One region of the Synechococcus sp. A15-60 genome, then DNA from elsewhere that is predicted to be linked to it. Evidence: predicted binding sites of a transcription regulator. Region 1 holds the regulator's gene; each other region holds the start of a gene.
The links. The regulator NtcA, encoded in region 1, controls nitrogen genes in cyanobacteria. The targets are predictions, from matches to a motif close to GTANCNNNNGNTAC.
Positions count from the first base shown of each region.

Region 2: SynA1560_RS13375 (molybdenum cofactor guanylyltransferase) is a predicted target of NtcA. The motif match lies at 3,265-3,278, and genes of this name have one in related genera.
Region 3: SynA1560_RS13295 (DUF4278 domain-containing protein) is a predicted target of NtcA. The motif match lies at 3,577-3,590, and genes of this name have one in related genera.

Region 1 is NZ_CP047933.1:352,666-357,911, reverse strand. Features, by position in the region: gene thyX (FAD-dependent thymidylate synthase) at 1-629, shown strand, start outside; gene dcd (dCTP deaminase) at 650-1,243, opposite strand; gene SynA1560_RS01670 (cob(I)yrinic acid a,c-diamide adenosyltransferase) at 1,243-1,851, opposite strand; gene rph (ribonuclease PH) at 1,987-2,709, shown strand; gene ntcA (global nitrogen regulator NtcA) at 2,788-3,522, shown strand; gene SynA1560_RS01655 (DUF3084 domain-containing protein) at 3,581-4,786, shown strand; gene SynA1560_RS01650 (RuvX/YqgF family protein) at 4,783-5,214, shown strand; gene SynA1560_RS01645 (DUF3146 family protein) at 5,198-5,246, opposite strand, start outside.
Region 2 is NZ_CP047933.1:2,481,947-2,487,192, forward strand. Features, by position in the region: partial or broken gene SynA1560_RS13355 (cyclic pyranopterin phosphate synthase MoaA) at 1-530, opposite strand, end outside; gene SynA1560_RS13360 (hypothetical protein) at 635-1,474, shown strand; partial or broken gene SynA1560_RS13995 (GTP 3',8-cyclase MoaA) at 1,485-2,637, opposite strand; gene SynA1560_RS13375 (molybdenum cofactor guanylyltransferase) at 2,634-3,221, opposite strand; partial or broken gene SynA1560_RS13380 (MFS transporter) at 3,471-5,025, shown strand; gene SynA1560_RS13385 (molybdopterin oxidoreductase family protein) at 5,123-5,246, shown strand, end outside.
Region 3 is NZ_CP047933.1:2,466,619-2,471,864, forward strand. Features, by position in the region: gene SynA1560_RS13270 (urease accessory protein UreD) at 1-352, shown strand, start outside; gene SynA1560_RS13275 (urease subunit gamma) at 371-673, shown strand; gene SynA1560_RS13280 (urease subunit beta) at 684-1,004, shown strand; gene ureC (urease subunit alpha) at 1,008-2,717, shown strand; gene SynA1560_RS13290 (type 1 glutamine amidotransferase) at 2,732-3,484, shown strand; gene SynA1560_RS13295 (DUF4278 domain-containing protein) at 3,673-3,840, shown strand; gene SynA1560_RS13300 (hypothetical protein) at 3,922-4,140, shown strand; gene SynA1560_RS13305 (DUF1028 domain-containing protein) at 4,144-4,821, opposite strand; gene SynA1560_RS13310 (Zn-dependent hydrolase) at 4,818-5,246, opposite strand, start outside.

The sequences.
Region 1 (5,246 bases):
TCGCCGGTGACCGGGAGGAATGGCCAGACGAGACCCGGGCTGGCGAAATCTGCGTGAAACGTCTCCTGGCTGGTGAACGTGGGCACTATGGCCCTTTGGAACACGCCCAGATCGTGCTGAATGTGGGTTGGTTCCCTCACTCCGTGATGCAGCAGGCACGCACGCACCGCGTGGGAGTGAGCTTTGATGTGCAGTCGATGCGGTACACAGGCGAACGCATCTGCCGTGCCGCTGACGGGGAGCTGGACCTAGAGGAGGTGTTCTACTTGCGCCCCGTTGGGGACTACAGCGATCGCCAGGGGAAGAAGTACACCTACAGCGACACCCTCAGAGACAACGACCTGACACTGTGCCGGCAGGCCGCGGAGCGCTACCGGGACCTGCTGCGTTCAGGATTTGCCGAAGAGCACGCCCGCGGCATCTTGCCGTTCGACTACCGGCAGCACTTTGTGGTGAGTTTCAGCCTTCGAGCCTTTCTCCACTTCATGGATCTCAGGGCAAAACTCGACGCCCAGCAGGAGATCCGCGAACTCTGTGATCTGATGTGGCCGCATCTGCAGCAGTGGGCTCCAGAATTTGCCGCTTGGTATGAAAAAACCAGGCTTCACAGGGCAAGGCTGGCGCCCTGAGATTTCAGACCTGAAGACATTCAGACCTTGGCGAGGGTCACCCGCTCAGGCTGATGTTGATATTTGCCTTGACGATCGCTGTACGTGGTGTCGCAGGGATCACCCTCAAAAAACAACAGCTGGCAGATCCCTTCATTGGCATAGATCCGGCAGTCAGCTCCGGAACTGTTGCTGAATTCCAGCGTGAGATGACCTTCCCAGCTGGCTTCCGCCGGCGTGGTGTTCACAATGATGCCCAAGCGCGCATAGGTGCTTTTGCCAAGGCAAATCACGGTGATGTTCGGCGGCACTTTCATTTTTTCCAGCGCCACACCAAGCCCGTAGGAATGGGCAGGAAGAATGAAATACTCACCGTCCTCATCCCGGTGCAGTTCCGTGGGTTCGAGGTTGGCGGGGTTGAATCGCTTGGGATTCATCACCGTGCCGGGCACGTGTTTGAAAATCAGAAACTCCTGAGGCGACAGCCGCAGGTCGTAGCCATAGGACGAACATCCGAAACTCAGAACAGGATGCTGTCGGTGATCGGGATCGAGGTGACGAACCAAGCCACCCTGAAAAGGTTCCAGCATGCCGGAGGCAGCCTGTTCCGTGATCCAGCGGTCGTTCTTAAGCATCAGAAACCCCGGCGCAGTTCGGTGACCTGATCCGCGAGCCCCATCAGAGACTCAGGAATGGAAGTCCCTGTGATGATCACATCCATGGATCCTGGACGGGCTTCCAAACTCGCACGCACATCCTCTTCATCGAGGTATCCAAGCGCAATCGCCAAACCCAGCTCATCAAGCACCAGCTGATCAAGATCGCCGCAGGCGAGATGAGCACGGCACACCAACCAGATCGCTTCGACCGCCTCAATGGTGGAGGGCAGGGATGCGCTGGCGGGCTGCGACAAACATTCCATCACCGCTGGTCGCATCCAGGTCATGCGGTCACACAAAGTGAGCGCAGCCTCAGGGCCCTGGGCAACACCGCCCTTGAGAAACTGCGCCACGCCAACGCGGCTTCCCAGACCAGCACTGCGCAACGCCTGACTCAGCACAGTGCCAAAACTGCCGCGGTAGGGCGCGGTGTGGACCTGAAGCTGGCCTTCGGGAGCCACCAGATGCAGTGGCGGACGGGGGTCGAGTGCTGGTAAAGGCTGGAGACGCGAGCGCTCCACGACTCCATGATCGGCACCGCGTGTGTCGCGGGATCGATGGCTGGAGCTCAGGCTTGCGGTCATCGCGTTCGTCTTGGCTGGCCCACAACAGCCAGCGGACTTCGAATCTAGCGGTGAAAACGCGATCCACAAGATCTTCGACACCATCCCTGGTGTCTCATGCCGAATGTCAGGCTCATCAACATCCGCAAATAACTGATGGGCGAAACCGCTCGCAACGATGGCCGCTCGCCCGCCGACCTGAGGGCGTTCTCCGTGGAATGGGACCCCATGGGCTTTGCCCTGAGCTCCGTGATCGTGCGCACCGGCCGAACCGCAGTGCTCTGCAGCGTTTGCCACGAAGAGGGGGTCCCCCGCTGGCGTCGGGATCAAGGTCTGGGGTGGCTGAGTGCTGAATATCGATTGCTGCCGGGATCCACTCCAGAACGTCAGCGGCGCGAATTGATGAAACTCTCCGGCCGCACGCAGGAGATTCAGCGCTTGATCGGTCGCAGCCTGCGGGCGTGCCTCAACATGGACGTGCTTGGGGAAAACACCCTGCTCGTGGACTGCGACGTGATTCAGGCTGATGCGGGCACCCGAACCGCGGCGATCACCGGCTCCTGGCTGGCCTTGCAGAAAGGCTGCGAACGCTTAGTCGAGCAAGGCCTCCTCAGCGATAGTCCCGTGCAAGCACAGGTGGCCGCCGTGTCTGTGGGTCTGATCGATGGCGCCCCTCAACTGGATCTCGACTACAGCGAAGACAGCCGTGCCGATGTGGATCTGAATGTCGTGATGAACGACGCCGGAGATCTTCTGGAGCTGCAGGGCACAGCTGAAGGTGCAGCCTTCAGCCGCAAACAGCTGAACAGCCTGCTGGACTTAGCCGAACCTGGCCTCAAGCAGCTGATGGCATGCCAAGGGCAAGCACTCCAGAACTGACCAGCAGCCTGAAACGTGTTGATTGCTACAGGGTGACCCCGCATCGCTCCGTAACTTCCCTCCATCAGATGGCTGGAGATGGCAGAAGCGATACGCGGATTCAGCCGGACCGTCCCACACGTTGGTCGGTTGCCTGAAACCAGCCTGACTAACGCTCCCACGCCCTCCAGCCGCACGCTGCTGGAGGTGATTCGTGATCTGGAGGGCGCCAGTACCGAACTGGTGGAGCGCAACAAAACGATCTTTTTCCCTGGCGACCCGGCGGAACGCGTTTACTTAATTCGCCGCGGCGCCGTGCGTCTTTCCAGGGTCTATGAGTCCGGCGAAGAAATCACCGTGGCGCTGCTGCGAGAAAACAGTCTCTTCGGGGTGCTCTCACTGCTCACTGGTCATCGTTCCGATCGCTTCTATCACTCCGTTGCTTTTACGCGGGTGGAGATGGTGACAGCTCCGGCGAGCTCTGTGAGGCAAGCAATCGAAGCCGACACCAGCGTCGGTCTTCTCCTCTTGCAGGGTCTGTCCAGCCGCATCCTCCAGACCGAAACCATGATCGAAACGCTCACACACCGCGACATGTCGTCGCGGCTGGTGAGTTTTCTGTTGGTGCTTTGCCGCGATTTCGGCATTCCCAGCACGCAGGGCATCACGATCGACCTGCGTTTGTCCCACCAAGCCATTGCCGAAGCCATCGGCTCCACGCGGGTCACAATCACCCGTTTGCTCGGAGACCTGCGCAACTCCGGCTTAGTGGAGATCGACCGCAAAAAGATCACCGTTCTTGACCCCATCGCCCTGGCCAAGCGCTTCAGCTGAGCGCTCGACGGGTGAAGATGGGCACCACTTCAGCGGCCTGCCGCAGGGTTGAAAGCACGTGACAGGCTGGCTGCTGCTGTTGAGCCTCCTCATCCTGGGAGGGGTGCTTTCAACGCTTGGAGATCGCCTGGGCTCAAAGGTGGGCAAAGCCCGATTGAGTCTGTTTGGCCTACGCCCCCGACAGACCGCCGTGGTGATCACTGTGCTCACGGGAAGCCTCATCAGTGTTCTATCGCTCGGGCTGATGCTGCTGGTGAGTCGCCAACTGCGGGTCGGTCTCTTCGAACTCGATGAACTCCAGGCGCGTCTACGCAGCAGCCGCACCGCCTTGAAGGCCAGTCGAGAGGCGCAGCAGGAGTCACGCGAGCAGCTCGAGCAGGCTCGCAGCGATGAAATCGCAGCTCGACAGACTCTGGCTGACGCGCAAGCCCGCGCCAGCGAATTACGAAGCACGCTGCAACCACTGCAGGAACAGACCCTTCGCCTAGAAGCGGAACGTCAGCGCCTCAGCCAAGACGTCAGCAATCGTGATGCCGAAATCCGACGCACGGATGCAGAGCTCCAGGCTGTTCGTCAACAAATTCGCGCTGGTGAAAACGAACTGCTGCAACTGGAGAAAAATCTCCTGGCCCTAAGACGGGGCAACGTGGCGATCAGCAGCGGCCAGCCCCTTGCCACGGTCACCCTCAAACTCGATCGACCGGATCAGGCACGCCAGGTCATCGACCAAATTCTCAGAGAAGCCAATCAACTGGCCTATCAACAGGTGTTGCCGGGGGAAGCCCCGGATCGTCAGATTCTCTTGGTGCCGCGACAGGACATCAACCGGCTCGAACAGGCCATTCGCAAGCCCGGCACCTGGGTGGTTCTCCTGCGCTCCGCCGCCAATGTGCTTCGCGGTGAACGCGTGGTCTATGCCTTCCCGGATGTCCGACCCAATGTCACTGTCACCATCGAAGGTGAAGTGCTGGCCACAACAGCGATCAACAGCAACGAACGCGATCCGCAAGCCATCCGCAACCGCCTCAATCTGCTGCTGGCATCGACGCTGGCAGAGGCTCAGCGCCGCGGCTCCCTCAGCCAGGGCCTTCAATTTGATGGCAACTCCCTCAACAGCCTCGCAAAGGAACTGATCGAACAGGGAGAGGGACGCGTTGAACTCGAGGCGGTAGCGGCACGCCGCAGCGAAACGGCCGATCCGGTGGCGATCGAGCTCAGAATCAAGCGAAGCTCCGGATCCAATTCCAATGCTGCGAGCCCATGAGCTGGATTGCCGCCCTTGATCCTGGTCGAAGCAAGTGCGGGCTGGTGCTCGCGTCCCTGGATCAACGCTGCGTGATCGAAGGGCATGTGCTGCCTGCCGATGCTGTGCTGAACACCCTGGAACGCTGGCAACGCTCCACACCGCCGGAACGATTGATCGTGGGCAACGGCACCTCAAGTGCTCACTGGACAGCGCAACTCTCCAATGTTCTGCCAGTGACTTTGGTGGATGAACGGGGCACGACGCTGACGGCACGAACCCGCTATTGGCAGCTGTGGCCACCGCGAGGTTGGCGCAGGCTGGTGCCTCTCGGACTGCAACTGCCCCCGGGTGAACTGGACGCGCTTGCAGCGCTGGTGATACTGGAAAAAACCCTCGGGTTTCCGCTGGATTGGCCGGAACCACCTTCCATCAAAACCGGGCCCTGACCGTAAAGCTGTAATCCCCACCGGCCTCCAAC
Region 2 (5,246 bases), 410 kb from region 1:
CGCTCCTCGCTGTAGCGATCAGATCGTTTCTGCCAGAGAGAACGAATGGCATGCTCCAACTCCTGATCGGACCCCATGGCAGGGGTCAAATCAGTTCCTTGGGCAGCGAACAAACAAGTAAAAGCCTGACCATCGGCCGTAATGCGTAGACGGTTGCAATCACCGCAGAACGGCTCACTGATGGAAGCAACCACACCAACGTCACTCACTTCATCGTGATAACGCCAACGCCGAGCAGTGCCTCCAGGGTTCCGACCCAGTGATCTGAGGGGCCAATGCTCAGCAATGCGCTGCACCATCACCTCAGCCGGCAGCACCTGATCCATTCGCCAGCCATTGCGATTGCCCACATCCATGTATTCGATCAGGCGCAATTCCATCCTCTGACTGCGCGCCAGCTCCGCCAGGGGGATCAACTGATCGTCGTTCACACCCCGTTGAATCACCGCATTGAGCTTGAGGTCACCTGCAGCTGGATCGAACCCAGCAGCTCGTGCAGCGACCAGACCAGCCAGCACTTGCTGCACCAATCCATGTTCAAACCGATCTGCAAACGCTGAAACGCAACTCGAAGCCGCCAAACACGTGACAACCAGTTGTGAGGCAGTAAATTTAAACCAGATTTATTCTCCCGATGCTTACATCACAACAGCAACTGTTGGAAAGTGCTTATGCAAACCAGACACAAAGCGTTCGTGAAATCTATCCATTGACATACAGTCCAAAAATATTCTCCTTAAGCTTCCAAAACAAGATCCCACCAGTACAACGCTCCCTAATTCCCAACCACACAAGAGACAATGATGTAACGCTCCAATCGATAGCTCAAGACGTAACATTCACTTATACGCCCGAAGAATTTTTTCCAGGTTTCCCAAGGCCAGGTACCATGGAATTTGGGGAAGCCATTGTAAGCCTCGGATTAGACGAAAGCGGTAAAGTACTTTCATTCATCTGCCCTCAAGCCGAGCAAAATTTTACTCAGAATCTTGCTATTGGCTTAGTAGAACTTTCTGGAAAAGTAGAGGCTGAAATAGGCATGATTGGTGGAAGTGTCGATCCCATAACTGGTATTGGGACCGTCTATCTCGATGATGTGCAATTGTTGTTTTGGGGTGATATCACAATCGATCCACTGTTGGGTCGGACTATCAGTTTTTATCTCGACAAAGACGAAGCCGCATTCATCCCGCTCACCAATCTGCAGGGAGGCAGTGAACTGGTAGTGGACAGCTCAGGTGCTCCCAATGACAATACCTTCGCAAGACTCGAAATTTCGGCATTACAAGGCGTCAATCAAGGAGTTCAAGACGGCTTTTTACAGGAACTAATTATTGAAGGCATTAACCTTGAATTGCCAGGATTCGCAATCAAGGGGACCAGCCTTGAATGGACCGTCAATCTGCAAGATCCCCAGCCTATCTCTGGTGAGGCCTACGCGGAACAAGCTAACGACTTACACATGGGACATTGATTCAATTAATTCAACCGCCCAGATAGGCCATTTCTGCTCGAGGGAGAGAATCAGCCGTGCAATGGCGCTCCTCGCTGTAGCGATCAGATCGTTTCTGCCAGAGAGAACGAATGGCATGCTCCAACTCCTGATCGGACCCCATGGCAGGGGTCAAATCAGTTCCTTGGGCAGCGAACAAACAAGTAAAAGCCTGACCATCGGCCGTAATGCGTAGACGGTTGCAATCACCGCAGAACGGCTCACTGATGGAAGCAACCACACCAACGTCACTCACTTCATCGTGATAACGCCAACGCCGAGCAGTGCCTCCAGGGTTCCGACCCAGTGATCTGAGGGGCCAATGCTCAGCAATGCGCTGCACCATCACCTCAGCCGGCAGCACCTGATCCATTCGCCAGCCATTGCGATTGCCCACATCCATGTATTCGATCAGGCGCAATTCCATCCTCTGACTGCGCGCCAGCTCCGCCAGGGGGATCAACTGATCGTCGTTCACACCCCGTTGAATCACCGCATTGAGCTTGAGGTCACCTGCAGCTGGATCGAACCCAGCAGCTCGTGCAGCGACCAGACCAGCCAGCACTTGCTGCACCAATCTATGTTCAAACCGATCTGCAAACGCTGAAACGCAACTCGAAGCCGCCAAGCGTCTTTACGTCGGCAACCGATTCCCACCAGCCAGTGGTCGTCTGCACCAATCCATCACCGGCACTCCGTCCGCCACGCAGTCCGGCCATCGTTGCTGCCACGGCGCCGTCAACAGCATCCAAACTCACGGTGATGCGATCCAGGCCTGTGTTCTTCAAAGCCCTGGCGCGCCCCTCGGACAGCAACACCCCATTGGTGGTGAGCGCCACGTCACGCAAACCAACCAGAGGATCGCCAGGGGTGCATCTGCCGTCGGCAACCCCGGCCAACAATGGCATCAACCGATCACTAAGCAGGGGTTCACCACCGGTGAGGCGAAGGGTGCGCACACCGAGGCGAGCCGCAACGCGGATCAAACGCAACTGCTGATCCAGCGTCAACGTTCCCGGAGGATCGGCGGAATCCGGACAGCAATAGGGACACGCCAAATTGCAACGGGCGGTCAGTGAGAGCCTCAGCACCCCCAGCGGCCTGGTCCATTGATCAAGCGTCGACACTGGAGATGCGCAAGTCATCCAACCAACGCTGCCAGATCGGTTGGATCATTCACATTGCTGAGCTGCTGCGCAGGCAGTTGCAGGCTGTCGTAATCAATCCGCTGCAGCCAGCCAAGCCATCGCGCCTGTCCATCACACAATTCAGCATCCAGCGCCGCGCGATTGATGGCACTACACGGGTAGATGCCCAGCAAAGGCTGAAGACGTTGACCATCGTCGGCCACCAGCGCTCGCGATTCATTCCGACGCCAAGCGTCCAAAAGCGCTTGCAACGCCTCAATCTGCAACGCAGGCATGTCCACCGGCGAGGTCAGCAGAGCCTGGGTCTCATCGGCATTCAGCAGGCAACTGAGCGCACGAAGAGGCCCTGCGGGGCTCCATGGTTCGGCATGCACCGTGACCCCGAGCCAACCGGACAGACAGCGTCGATGGTTGGCATGAGCACTCATGACACACACCTCAAGCCCGAGGGAACGCAACAGCCGCACCTGCCGCTCCAACCAGGTGGATCCGTCCGCAGTGGTGATCAATGCTTTGTCGGTTCCCATCCGACGACTAGCACCGCCGGCAAACACCACTGCTCTGAGCGATCGCGAGCTCACAGGACCCTCAGAACGCCAGTTAATTAAAGACCGGCCAATACACGTAACAACCGCTACCAATCAATGCGTAGCAATGCTGAACTTTCAGCCGCCAGACCCCCGAGTGGGGGATTTCGGTAGCCAATGCAACGAATCACGTGCCCACCGAATGGTGCAATTATCCGGCGGTCTGCATGAGCGCCGCATTTTGAAATCCTGGGCGCCTTCGTTTCGACGCCGGGGTTTGACTCTCCATCCCAAACAAACCCCATGCTTGGCGAACTCTGGTCGTTCCAGGGGAGATACCGAACTCTTCATCTCACCTGGATCGCCTTTTTCCTGACCTTCGTGGTCTGGTTCAATCTGGCTCCTCTGGCCACCACCGTGAAAGCAGACCTTGACCTGACGGTGGGTCAAATCCGCACGGTGGCCATCTGCAACGTGGCTCTCACCATTCCCGCACGCGTGCTGATCGGCATGCTGCTCGACAAATTTGGGCCAAGAATTACGTATTCCTCGATTCTGGTCTTCTCAGCCATTCCCTGTTTGCTGTTTGCCGCAGCCCAGGATTTCAATTCCCTGGTGGTGGCTCGTCTGCTCCTCTCCATCGTTGGTGCGGGCTTCGTGATCGGCATCCGCATGGTGGCTGAGTGGTTCCCGCCCAAGGAAATCGGCCTGGCTGAAGGCATCTACGGCGGCTGGGGCAACTTCGGCTCTGCCTTCTCTGCCCTCACCATGGTGGCCATCGCTGGCTTCCTGTCCTTCTCCGGCGGTTTCGAACTGCCCACCGGCGCGATTCTCAATTGGCGTGGTGCCATCGCCCTGAGCGGCATTATTTCCGCCATTTACGGAGTCTTTTACTTCTTCAGCGTCACCGACACTCCTCCTGGAAAGGTGTACCAGCGCCCCGAGAGGACAGCAGTCCCCAGAAGTCACTTCCATGCGTGACTTCTGGGGACTGCTGGGAATGAACGTTCCTTTCGCAGCCATCCTGGCCGTGCTCTGCTGGCGCCTGCAAAAGGTTGGTTTCCTGACTGCCAGCACCTACCCATTGGCTCTCGGAGCTGTTGCCCTTTGGTTCATCTTCCAAACCTGGGGAATCATCCGCACCAACCGAGAATTGATCCTCGGCAACAAGGTGTACCCCAAGGAAGATCGCTATGAATTCCGCCAGGTGGCCATTCTTGAGCTCACCTACATCGTGAACTTCGGCTCCGAGCTTGCTGTGGTGTCGATGCTTCCCACCTTCTTCGAAACCACCTTCGATTTACCGAAGGCAACCGCGGGCATCCTCGCTTCCTGTTTCGCGTTCGTGAATCTGGTGGCTCGTCCCGCCGGCGGATTGATCTCCGACAAGGTCGGCAGCCGCAAAAACACCATGGCCTTCCTCACCGCTGGCCTTGGAATCGGCTATCTGGTGATGAGCATGATCAAACCCGGCACGTTCTCCGGCACATCTGGAATCTTCGTGGCTGTGGTGATCACCATGCTCGCCTCTTTCTTCGTGCAATCCGGCGAGGGTGCAACCTTCGCTTTGGTGCCTCTGGTGAAGCGCCGCGTCACCGGACAGGTGGCAGGTCTCGTCGGTGCCTACGGCAACGTTGGTGCCGTGACTTACCTCACCATCTTCAGCCTCCTGCCCATGTGGATGGGTGGTGGTGCCGAGCCCGATCCGACGGTGATCGCCAACTCCAACAGCCGCTTCTTCCAGATTCTTGGAATCGCTGGCCTGATCGTTGCTTTCTTCTGCTACTTCTTCCTCAAGGAACCCAAAGGTTCCTTTGCGGATCTGCATGAAGGCGAAACGGCAGAAGCGGTCGCCTAAGGATCAAAATCCACTTCTGATCGGAGTTTGCAGTTCGACTGCCATCCGAATGCCCGGGGGACTTCCCCCGGGTTTTTGAATTTCTGCCTCTCCGGATGTGACTGATTCCAGAGCTAACCCCACAAGCCAATGTCCTTACTGCGGCGTGGGCTGCGGCCTGGAACTGCTGCCTCCGGGCGAGGCAGGCAAATCCGTGAAGCGCGATGCTGAAGGCAATCCCA
Region 3 (5,246 bases), 430 kb from region 1:
TGACAACCACGGCATGGGCGGAGCCCCGGTGTTTGGATCCCTCGCATGGGCCGCCCCTCGCAAGCTGCAACCATCGGAAATCCAAGAGCTGCTGGACGGAGCACGGGCGGATCGTGAAGGCCTGGAGGGCACGATGCGCTGCAGTGCGCTGGCGCAAGGACTGGTGGCTCGCTATCTGGGCCACTCCAGCCGCGACGCTCGCTTCTGGTTCAGCCGTATCTGGGCCCGCACCCGCCATTTGAGGAACCTCAGTCAGCCCGAGATCCCACGGGTTTGGCCCTTACAGGAACAGCCCTTACAGCGATCAAAGTCCACGCTGAACACTGCGCCGGCGCCGGCAGAGACACACTGAACAAGACCGAGCTTCGCCATGCATCTCAGTCCCCAGGAAAAGGACAAGCTCCTAATCGTGACCGCAGCACTGCTGGCTGAGCGGCGCTTGAACCGTGGTCTGAAACTCAACCACCCCGAAGCGGTGGCCTGGCTCAGTTTTCTGGTGCTGGAAGGCGCCCGCGACGGCAAGAGCGTGGCGGAGCTGATGCAGGACGGCACCACCTGGCTGCGTCAAGACCAGGTGATGGAGGGCGTGCCCGAGCTCGTCCATGAGGTGCAGATCGAAGCGGTCTTTCCCGATGGCACCAAGCTCGTCACCCTGCACGACCCGATTCGCTGAGGCAGAACCCATGGCACCTCTCATACCAGGCGAACTGCTACCCGAACCGGGAGAACTCGAGCTGAATGCAGGCCGCCCCGTCACCACGCTGAGCGTCTCCAACAGCGGCGACCGGCCGGTGCAGGTGGGCTCCCATTTCCATTTCGCCGAAGCCAACGCCGCCCTGCAGTTCGACCGTGCCGCGGCCCGCGGTCAACGGCTCGACATCCCCGCTGGCACCGCCATCCGCTTCGAACCCGGCGACAGCCGCGACGTGCACCTGATTCCCTTCGCCGGTGCGCGACGCGTCATCGGCTTCAACGGCCAGATCAACGGACCCCTCGACGCCTGACCCATGCCCTACCGCATCTCCCGCCAGGCCTACGCCGAAACCTACGGACCCACCACCGGCGACCGGGTTCGCCTGGCCGACACCGATCTGATTCTGGAAGTCGAGAAGGACTACACCGTCTACGGCGATGAGGTGAAGTTCGGCGGCGGCAAGGTGATCCGCGACGGCATGGGCCAGTCCCAGACCCCGCGTGCCGAAGGCGCCGTCGATACGGTGATCACCAATGCCCTGATCCTCGACTGGTGGGGCATCGTGAAAGCGGATGTCGGCCTCAAGGACGGCCGCATCGTCGGCATCGGCAAAGCCGGTAACCCCGACACCCAGGAAGGGGTGACGATCGTGGTGGGCCCCGGCACGGAAGCCATCGCCGGCGAAGGACACATCCTCACGGCCGGTGGCATCGACACCCACATCCACTTCATCTGCCCCCAGCAGATCGAAACCGCCCTGGCCAGCGGGGTCACCACCCTGATGGGCGGTGGCACCGGACCGGCCACCGGCACCAATGCCACCACCTGCACGCCCGGCGCCTTCCACATCGGCCGGATGCTCCAAGCCGCCGAAGGCTTGCCAGTGAACCTGGGCTTCTTCGGCAAAGGCAACGCCAGCACCCCAGAAGCCCTGGAAGAGCAGGTGCGCGCAGGCGCCTGCGGCCTGAAGCTGCATGAAGACTGGGGCACTACCCCCGCCACGATCGATGCCTGCCTGTCGGTGGCCGACCGGATGGATGTACAAGTGTGCATCCACACCGACACCTTGAATGAAGCCGGCTTCGTGGAAGACACGATCGCCGCCATCAAAGGACGCACCATTCACACCTTCCACACCGAAGGTGCCGGCGGCGGCCATGCCCCCGACATCATCAAGATCTGCGGCGAGGCCAACGTGCTTCCGAGCAGCACCAACCCAACCCGGCCCTACACCCGCAACACGCTCGAGGAACACCTCGACATGCTGATGGTGTGCCACCACCTCGACCCGAAGATCCCCGAGGACGTGGCCTTCGCCGAATCAAGGATCCGGCGCGAAACGATCGCCGCCGAAGACATCCTTCACGACCTGGGCGCCTTCTCGATCATCGCCAGCGACTCCCAAGCCATGGGCCGCGTGGGCGAGGTGATCACACGCACCTTCCAGACCGCCCACAAGATGAAGGTGCAGCGCGGTGCCCTGCCGGAAGACTCCGCTCGCAACGACAACCACCGGCTGAAGCGCTACATCGCCAAGGTGACGATCAACCCGGCGTTGGCCCACGGCATCAGCAGCGAGGTGGGGTCGATCGAAACCGGCAAGCTCGCCGATCTCGTACTTTGGAAGCCGGGCTTCTTCGGCATTCGCCCGGAACTGGTGGTGAAGGGCGGTTCGATCGTCTGGGCCCAGATGGGCGATGCCAACGCCTCGATTCCCACCCCCGGCCCGGTGCACGGCCGACCGATGTTCGGTGCCTTCGGCAAGGCCCTCGCCCCCAGTTGTCTCACCTTCGTGAGCGCAGCGGCGATGGATGCCGACATTCAACGCCAGCTGGGGCTGGAACGCACCTGCAGGGCGGTAATGGAAACGCGCAGCGTGGGTAAGAGCGGACTCAAGCTGAATTCAGCGCTGCCGGAGGTGAGCGTGGACCCGCAGACCTATGAGGTATTCGCCGACGGTGAATTGCTCACCTGCGAGCCCGCTGAAGTGCTGCCCCTGGCCCAGCGCTATCTGCTGCTTTGAGCCCCACGCTGTTGGTGGTCCAACACGTGGACCACGAAGGGCCTGATTTGATCGGCCGTTTGGCAACCCAACAAGACCTCACCATCCGAATCCTGCGTCCCGACCTGGGTGATGCGCTACCCGCTCCGGGCGACTGCCCTAACTGCCTGGCTTTGGTGCTGGGGGGACCGATGGGCGTGAACGATCGACACAGCCCAGGACTGAACTGGCTCCAAGCAGAACTCGATTGGCTAACTGCCTGGCACCAGGCTGAAAAGCCGGTCATCGGCATCTGCCTGGGGGCACAGCTTCTGGCTGTTGCCGCAGGCGGTTCAGTGGAACCACTGCATGTAGGGGAACCACCTCAGCCCCTAAAAGAAGTCGGGCTTGGGGCGATTCACTGGCTGATCGGAGCCGACACCGAACCGTTGCTGAAGAACCTGGGCACAAGCACCACGGTGCTGCATTGGCACGGCGACCGGATTCATCTCCCAAAGCAGGCGACGCTGCTGGGCTCCTCACTGCACTGTGCAGAACAGGTGTTTCGAGTCGGTCGCCACGCTCTTGGCCTGCAATGCCACCTCGAAGTGAGCACGGCATCACTCCAGCAATGGATCGTGCAAGACGAGGCCTATGTGGTGAGCGCCATGGGCGCGGAAGGCCCTGCGCAGATCATGCGGATGTGGCATCGCGTGGGAGACGACTTGCAAACCCAAGGCTCACGTTTCTTCGAAGCCGCCCTGCGGCAGTTGCTGCCGCTCACGACCGGAAGCAGCGCAGGCAAATAAGGTTTCGCCAAGCAAAAATCAAACGCAAAAGTTTTCTAAAACTGTATCCATCTGAACAACCAAAGAAGAAATCCACAGCGGACAATTATTTAGTAGCAACTGCTACCAAGCGTTCACCACGCAAGACGCGTGGCGCAGTACGACTCAGGCCATGGAACGGGGACCTGAGCTTGCTTCGTTGAACAACCATGACCACACTCCTCTATCGCGGAAACACCTACAGCCCCAACCACGGCGCCGCACAAAAGCCCGTGATTCAGCTGACGTACCGCCGCAATGTGTACCAGTCCCGCCAGACCACTCCTCAAAGGGTCCCCGTGGAGTTGATTTATCGCGGCGTTCAGTACACACGCTGAGGAATTCGCAACTCGGTATCAAGAAAAACAACTGAGGCCAGGGCCTTGAGGAGTTAATGGACCCAGCGATGCATTGGGTGCGTGGATCTGATTGCACAACCTCACGACTCCGACCTGGTGCTGCTTCAACCAGCGAGCATCCACGGAGTGTTCTGGCTCCAATGCCACTTTCCCGAAAGTGAGTGGGATGCTCTGCTGTCCGGGCAGGCCGTGTTCGAAGTGAATTGCATGAAGCAACTTGCTCAAGATGCTCGCCAAGCCGGCGTCAGCCTGGATTGGGCAACATCAGTGGCCTCCTGAGAGTCAGCCCGCTATCAGACGGTTTAAGCGTGGCAATTCGGCAAACGAATCGCGCCACTCTTGAGCCCAGAGCTCCTGACTGCGTTCATAAACACGCATCAACTCTTCAACGGCAGAATCACGAAAGTCGACGCGCAAATCCAAAAGTGGAAAAGCGGCTTCCCCACTCACTTGAAGCGCAGCCGATGTTGATGTGTCAGAGCGTTGGTCTCCGCCTGCTGCTTCACCTGCCTGAAGAGCCAACATCAATCGACGGCCTAATTTCCACGTCGGGTCGCTGCAGAGGAAAGATTCTTCGATTGCTGCAAGTACTGCATTACTAGCCAAATAATTTCCCGCCACTGAAAGATTTGCGTGATGGCGGTGGCCTGCCCAGCCTCCACAAGACTGGCCAGTCCAACAGGCTGTACGACCAGTGGAATCAATGAGATGAAACTGGCGTTGATCACGGTGAGGGTCATCGGCGAGCAGGCTGCTCAAGACCTCATCGGCATCCGCACTTTGTTCAAGCCGTTCCAGCCCACAGATGCCGAGATAAGGATTGGTGTGTGCTTGCGTAGCCACAGCACCAACCCCCGCACGAATGTGAGGGACGGTGGATCCCACCGCCAAATGGCAAGTTGCCACTGCGACCCCAAACCGGCCGTTGCTTGGATCTCGCGCAACGATCGAAAAGGTCATGTGAGGGCACTGTCAAGCCGCTGAATGGTTTCCAGCAAAACAGCAGTGCCATCCACACACTGGCGGTCAGTGGTGAATTCGGCCGCTGAATGGCTGAGACCATCGCGGCTGGGAACAAAAATCATGCCCATCGGCCAGCGACGGCCAATCTCTTGGGCATCGTGACTGGCACGACTCGGCAGCCCACTCCAGCGGAGGCCGAGATCCGTGGCCACTGACGCGATGGTCGACATCACCATGGCATCAGCTGGGGTCGGCTCCACCTGAAACTGAGGCTCCAAACGAATGGGGCATCCCGTCGCAGTGGAAATCCGCTCGAGCTCCATCTCCAGGTTGGAGACCAATTGATCCAAGACAGCGGGGCTGAGATCCCGAATATCCACCGTCATCGAAACGGAGCCGGGCACCACGTTGGCGGCATTGGG